Regions from separate parts of the Cellulosimicrobium sp. AB352 genome, predicted to be linked through region 3. Evidence: predicted binding sites of a transcription regulator. Region 3 holds the regulator's gene; each other region holds the start of a gene.

Region 1 (2,261 bases), on a different contig from region 3:
AGCGGGCGCCCGTCCTCGCCCATGCCGCCGATCGTCTCGGTGACCCACGTCGGGTCGCCGGAGAACAGGGCGTCGTACTCGGGTGTGCGCAGGAACCGCACGATGCGGAGCTTGATGACGAAGTCGTCGATGATCTCCTGCGCCTCGGACTCCGTGATGCGGCCGGCCTCGAGGTCGCGGTCGATGAACACGTCGAGGAACGTCGACGTGCGGCCGAGGGACATCGCGGCGCCGTTCTGCTCCTTCACCGCGGCGAGGTAGGCGAAGTAGAGCCACTGCACGGCCTCGCGGGCCGTCGTCGCCGGGCCGGAGATGTCGTAGCCGTACGAGGCCGCCATCTCCTTGAGCTCGCCCAGCGCGCGGATCTGCTCCGCGTGCTCCTCGCGCTCGCGCACGACCTTCTCGCTGAAGGGCTGCGTGTCGAGCCCGAGCTTGTCGAGCTTCTTCGCGGCGATCAGCGCGTCGACGCCGTAGAGCGCGACGCGGCGGTAGTCGCCGATGATCCGGCCGCGGCCGTAGGCGTCGGGCAGGCCCGTGATGATGTGCGAGCTGCGGGCCGCGCGCACGTTCGGCGGGTAGACGTCGAACACGCCCTGGTTGTGCGTCTTGCGGTACTCGGTGAAGACCTTCCGCAGGGTCTCGTCGACCTCGTAGCCGTACGTCTCCAGCGCGCCCTCGACCATGCGCCAGCCGCCGTTCGGCATGATCGCGCGCTTGAGCGGGGCGTCGGTCTGCAGACCGACGATCACCTCGTGCGCCTTGTCGATGTAGCCCGGCGCGTGCGCCGTGATGCCGGCGGGCGTGTGGGTGTCCACGTCGTAGATCCCCATCTCCCGCTCCTCCGGGAACATGGCGGACAGCGTGCTCCAGATGCCCGTCGTGCGCTCCGTGGGGCCGACGAGGAACGACGCGTCGCCCGTGTACGGGCGGTAGTTGCGCTGGATGAAGTCGCGCACGTCGACCGTGTCGCGCCACGGGCCGTCGGTGAAGCCCTCCCACGCAGGGACGTGCGCGGTGTCGCGCTGCGGGTCGACGGCGCCCGCCCCCGTCGCGCGGCCGCCGCTCGTCGTGCCGGTTGCCTCGGAAACGCTGGTCATCTGGACCTCCCTCGTGCCTGACGCGCGGGTCCGCGCGCCGGCCGGACCCGCCGGCCTCGCGAGGTCCCGGGTGGGGCCCTCGGCCGAGGTTCCGACGGGCTCCTTCGCCACCTCCAGGCTAGGTTCCCGGAGCCCGCCGCGGAGGCGTTCGGGACCGCCCGGGGACCTAGGTCCCGAGGCGGGCGGGACCCGGCAGGAACGGCCGGATTCCGCGGTTCCTCGCCCCCGCGGCACCCTTTCCGAGGGGGTCTTGTGATGACCTTCACAAGCCCTCCGGCCCTCCCCCTGGGGACCCCGCGCCGCCGTCGTGACGCACGACACGGGCGCGCGTCACACGCTCGCCGGACGTGCCGCGCGCATCCGTGTGAGACTGCCCGGGTGAAACGCACCGTAGGGGTCGAGGAAGAGTTCCTGCTCGTCGGCGACGACGGGCAGCCCGTCGCCCGCGCGGCCGAGGCCCTCGAGGCCTCCGGCACCGACGACAAGGGCGGGGGCACCGGCTCGCTGGAGTCGGAGTTCATGGAGGAGCAGCTCGAGACGGCGACGCACCCGCGCCGCGAGATCGACGAGCTCGCGACCGAGATCCGCGAGGGCCGGCGTCGCGCCCAGGAGGCCGCGGACCGCGTCGGGGCCCGCGTCGCCGCGCTCTCGACGTCTCCCCTGCCGTTCGAGGGCACGACCGTGTCGCGCCTGCGCTACCTCGAGGCGCGCGCCGCGTTCGGCCTCACGGCGCGCGAGCAGCTGACGAGCGGCTGTCACGTGCACGTCGCCGTCGCGGACGACACCGAGGGCGTCGCTGTGCTCGACCGGATCGGGCCGTGGCTCGCGACGCTCCTCGCGCTGAGCACGAACTCGCCCTTCTGGCAGGGCCAGGACAGCGGGTACGCGAGCTTCCGGTCGCAGGTCTGGTCGCGCTGGCCCACCTCCGGCCCGACGCGCGCGTTCGGCTCGCCCGAGGCGTACCGCGCGGCGGTCGACGGCCTCGTCGCGACCGGGACGATCCTCGACGAGAACATGGTCTACTTCGATGCCCGCCTGTCGTCGCGCTACCCCACGGTCGAGATCCGCGTCGCGGACGTGTGCCTCGACCCGGACACCGCGACGCTGCTCGCGGCGCTCGCCCGCGGTCTCGTCGAGACGGCGGCCCGGGAGTCCGCCGACGGC
Region 2 (2,261 bases), on a different contig from region 3:
CTGGCCCACCAGGTACTGGGTGAGGTCGAGGTTCTTCAGGCCCGCGCCCACCATCGAGCCGAGGTTGTGCAGGCGCAGCGAGGTGAACAGCCCGAGGTACTTGCCCTTCTTGAGGTACTTGGGGCTGAACCCGGCGTAGGGGCCGAACATCAGGTACGTCTTGCCGTCGACGACGCGCGTGTCCAGGTGCGGGACCGACATGGGCGGCGAGCCGACGTCGGCCTTGCCGTAGACCTTCGCCTGGTGCTGGGCGACGAGCTCCGGGTCGTCCGTGCGGAGGAACTCGCCGCTGATCGGGAAGCCGCCGTAGCCCTTCGCCTCCGGGATGCCGGCCGCCTGGAGCAGCGGCAGCGCGCCGCCGCCGGCGCCGACGAACACGAACCGGGCCTCGACGGTCGAGCGGCGCTTCGGGGCGTTCCACGAGCGGTCCTTGACCGTCAGGCGCCAGCGGCCGTCCTTCGTCTTCCTGAGGTTCTTCACCTCGTGCTCGAGGTAGAGCTGCGTGCCCTCCGAGACGAGGTAGTCGACGAGCTGCTCGGTGAGGGCGCCGAAGTCGACGTCCGTCCCGCTCGTCGCGCGCGTCGCCGCGACCGGCTCGTCGCCGTCGCGCTCGGCGACCAGGAGCGGAGCCCACTCGGCGATGACCGCCGGGTCGTCCGTGAACTCGAGCTCGCTGAACAGCGGGTGGCGGCGCAGCGTCTCGAAGCGGCGACGCAGGTAGTCGACGTTCTCCGCGCCGCGCACGAACGTCATGTGGGGGGTGCGGGAGATGAAGCTCGCGGGCTGCGGCAGCGCGCCCGTCGTGAGCAGGTGGTGCCAGAACTCGCGCGACACCTCGAACTGCTCGTTGATCTTCACCGCCTTGGTGATGTCGATCGAGCCGTCCGGCTTCTCCGGCGTGTAGTTCAGCTCGCACAGGGCGGCGTGACCCGTCCCGGCGTTGTTCCACGGGTTCGACGACTCCTGCGCCACGGCGTCCAGGCGCTCGTAGATGCGCACCGTCCAGGTGGGCTCCAAGACCTTCAGGAGTGCCCCGAGCGTGGCGCTCATGATGCCACCGCCGATGAGGGCTACGTCGATCTGGTCTGCGCTGCTTGCGGGGTTGCTCGCTCGACTCGACACATGTCGATCCTACGCTTGTGAAAGAGTGCACTAACTGTGCGGTGCGTCACGGGCGTGCGTCACACTTTCGCGGGACCTCGGTCCTGAGCCGGGCAGGTCGGACGTCGCGTACCGCGCGATCCGTCCGCGTTCGCCCGGGTCGCACCGCGATCTCGCGAGGGAGAGCACGGGTCCCGAGCCGTCCTCCCGCGAGGTAGAGCCGTGGTCTCGCGAGGTGGAGCCGTGGTCCGCGTGCACGAGCCGACCACGCCTCTACCTGGGTGGCCCAGGGCTCTACCTCGGCCGACCGGGGCTCTACCTCGCGGGGGTGGGGTTCTCCGGCGGCGGGGAGTACGGGGACGGCCAGGGGCCGATCTCGGGGAGGCTCACGGGCTCGCCCGCGAGGCGGGCGGTGGGCTCGGTGCCGGGGGCGCGGCCCGCGAGCCAGGCGGCGACGTCGGTGAGGCCGCCGTGGACGACGACGGCGCAGCGGCCGCGCGCGGACGTGGGCGCGGCTGCGGCCACGGGCGTGGGCTCTGCTTCGGACGCGGGCTCAGGTCCGGCAGCCATGCGGAGGCCGCCCGGTCCGACGCGAAGAGCGCCCGGTCCCACGTGGACGCCGCCGGCGCCCACGACGAGGCCTCCTGGTGCCCCGTCGAGCTCGACCACGACGTCGTCCGCGAGCCGGACCCCGAGGAAGTCGAGGAGGTGCAGCCCGAGCGCGGGAGGCCAGGAGTCGAGGCCGACGCCGGCGTCGAGGTCGACCGCGTGGATCCGCACCTCGCGCCACCAGGCCACGAGCGCGTCCGTGACCGTGCCGTCGCGGTACGTCACCGGCGCGGACCACCCGGCGGACCCGGCGGCGGGCCACGCGGCGTCGAGGCGGTCGGCCAGCGCGTCGAGCGCCGCGACGTGCTGCGCGACCGAGCGCAGCGCGCCCGTCCGGATGCCGTCCTCGCGCCCGGCCGCGCCGCCGTCGTACACCTCGACGAGCTCGCCGCGCGCGGCGCGCTCGGCCTGCCGTGCCATGGCCTCGCCGATGGCGGTGACGTGCGCGAGCACGTGGCTGCGCGACCACCCGGGCAGTGCCGACGGCGCGTCGAGCCCGGCGGCGTCGAGCCCGCGCGCCGCGTCGGTCACCGCGTCGAGGGCGGCGCGCG
Region 3 (2,261 bases):
CTCGGAGAGGCGCACGAGCAGCTCGTACTCGTTGAGCGACACCTCGGACCGTTCCTCGTGGTCACGGCCGAGCGCCTCGATGAAGCGCACGGTCCCGTCGAGGTACGCGCGCCACAGGCGCTGCTGCTCCGCGTCGAGCCAGCGCGGCTCGGCGGCGGGGGCTGCGGGGGTGCGGACGGTGCTCGCCGTCGGGGTGTCGACGTCGTTGCGGGTCATGGGTCCTCGGCGGTGCGGGGGCGGTCGGGGGCGTGGGGGCGTCGGAACATTGTTCCACCCCACGGGAATAGACGGACCGAGGGGTGCTGTTGATACGCTCGTTCCGAAGTTGAACGTTCAACCACTTGGTCCGCCCGGACCCCGACCACCCGCAGGAGCACCCATGGCCTCGTCGCTGCCCGCCGGCCTCACGACCGGTACCTACGCCCTCGACGCGTCGCACTCGCAGGCGTCGTTCACCGTCCGCCACGCCGGGATCTCGAAGGTCCGCGGCACCCTCGCGATCACCGACGGCACGATCACCGTCGGCGACGACCTCGAGTCGACGTCCGTGACCGCCCAGCTCGACGCCGCGTCCGTGAGCACGGGCGACGAGAACCGCGACAACCACCTGCGCAGCGCCGACTTCTGGGACGCGGAGAACAAGCCGACGTGGACGTTCACGTCGACGCGCATCACGGGCGACGGCGACGACTACGTCGTGGCCGGCGACCTGACGATCAACGGCGTCACCAAGCCGGTCGAGCTCGAGACGGAGTTCGCGGGCACCGCGACCGACCCGTTCGGCAACCCGCGCGCCGGCTTCGAGGCGACCACCGAGATCTCGCGCAAGGAGTTCGGCCTCACCTGGAACGCCGCGCTCGAGACCGGCGGCGTGCTCGTCGGCGACAAGATCAAGATCGCGCTCGACGTCTCGGCCATCAAGCAGGCCTGACCGTCGTCCCGGGCACGTCCCGGGCGAGACCGGCACCCTCCGGCAGGGGAGCCGCCCCGAGGGGCCGCGTGCACCGGCACGCGGCCCTTCGTCGTCCCCGGGTCCGGACGCCGGGGCCGCTCAGCGCTCCTGCGACGCCGCGAGGGCGCGGGCCTGCGAGTGGAACGCGAGGATCTGCAGCTCGCTGCCCACGTCGACGCCGCGCACGTCGACGTCCGCCGGGACCTGGAGCGCGCGCGGCGCGAAGTTGAGGATCTCGCGCACCCCCGCCGCGACCACGCGGTCCGCGACCGCCTGGGCGTGCGCCGCGGGCGTCGCGAGGACGACGATCGACACCTTCTCGCGCTCCACGACCTCCTCGAGCGCGTCGACGTGCTCGACGACGAGGCCCGCGGCCCGCGTCCCGACGACGTCCGGCGACGCGTCGAGGAGCGCCGCCACGTGGAAGCCGCGCTGCTCGTAGCCCGAGTAGTTCGCGAGCGCGTGCCCCAGGTTGCCGATCCCGACGATCGCGATGCGGTGCTCGTCGACGAGGCCCAGGGCCTCGGTGATGTACTGCGCCAGCGAGTCGACGTCGTAGCCCACGCCGCGCGTGCCGAACGAGCCGAGGAACGACAGGTCCTTGCGCAGCTGGGCCGGGCCCACGCCGGACAGCTCCGCGAGCTCGACCGACGACGTCGTCCCGACGCCCCGCGCCACGAGGTCCCGCAGCGCGCGCAGGTAGGACGGGAGCCGCGCCACCGTCGCGCTCGGGATCCCCGGCGCCGTCACCTCACCGACTACCTGCTCAGCCACCGTCACTCCGTCGTCCAGGGACCGTCCTCGTCGACGGTCACGCTCCACGGGAGGAATCATCCCAGGTCCGCGCGCGGCGCCGAAATCCGGGCCACCGCACGCGCCAGCCGGCGCGCGTCCACGCGCCAGAAACCCTGCTGCACCCCGCCGACCGTGACGACCGGCACGTACTCCCCGTACTGCTGGCGCAGGGCCGGGTCCGTGCCCGGCGCGTCCAGGTCGACCTCCGCCCACGCGACGCCCGCGTCGGCGCACACGGCCTCGACGACCGTCCGCGCGTCGTCGCACAGGTGGCAGCCCGCGCGACCGAACAGCAGGACGGGGGCGGGGGCGTCGGAGGTGCTCACGCCTCCCAGGGTACGAGGCCCCGGCAGCCCGACCGCCTAGAGTGGAGGCATGGCGACGTCTCCCGGCCCGGGCCCCGACCCGACCTCCCGGCCGACGCTCCCCGAGGAGGCGCCCGCGCGCGCCCCCGGTCCGCCGCACCGCACCGCCGCGTTCTTCGACGTCGACAACACGATCATCCGCGGCGCCT

The links. Region 3 encodes Rex, which represses fermentation and respiration genes when NADH is low (regulators of the CRP and FNR family bind a similar motif). Its sites were predicted from a motif close to CTTGTGAANNNNTTCACAAG; they were not measured.
Region 1: the regulator Rex is predicted to act here: its motif matches at 1,347-1,366, upstream of pflB (formate C-acetyltransferase).
Region 2: the regulator Rex is predicted to act here: its motif matches at 1,137-1,156, upstream of mqo (malate dehydrogenase (quinone)).

What each region holds. Positions count from the first base shown of each region.
Region 1 is NZ_JBMVFX010000013.1:65,573-67,833, reverse strand. Features, by position in the region: gene pflB (formate C-acetyltransferase) at 1-1,097, opposite strand, end outside; gene ACPCUX_RS11120 (carboxylate-amine ligase) at 1,476-2,261, shown strand, end outside.
Region 2 is NZ_JBMVFX010000003.1:26,785-29,045, forward strand. Features, by position in the region: gene mqo (malate dehydrogenase (quinone)) at 1-1,122, opposite strand, end outside; gene ACPCUX_RS03105 (maleylpyruvate isomerase family mycothiol-dependent enzyme) at 1,417-2,261, opposite strand, start outside.
Region 3 is NZ_JBMVFX010000030.1:733-2,993, reverse strand. Features, by position in the region: gene ACPCUX_RS17330 (MarR family winged helix-turn-helix transcriptional regulator) at 1-216, opposite strand, end outside; gene ACPCUX_RS17325 (YceI family protein) at 380-931, shown strand; gene ACPCUX_RS17320 (redox-sensing transcriptional repressor Rex) at 1,052-1,726, opposite strand; gene ACPCUX_RS17315 (glutaredoxin family protein) at 1,783-2,073, opposite strand; partial or broken gene ACPCUX_RS17310 (HAD family hydrolase) at 2,123-2,261, shown strand, end outside.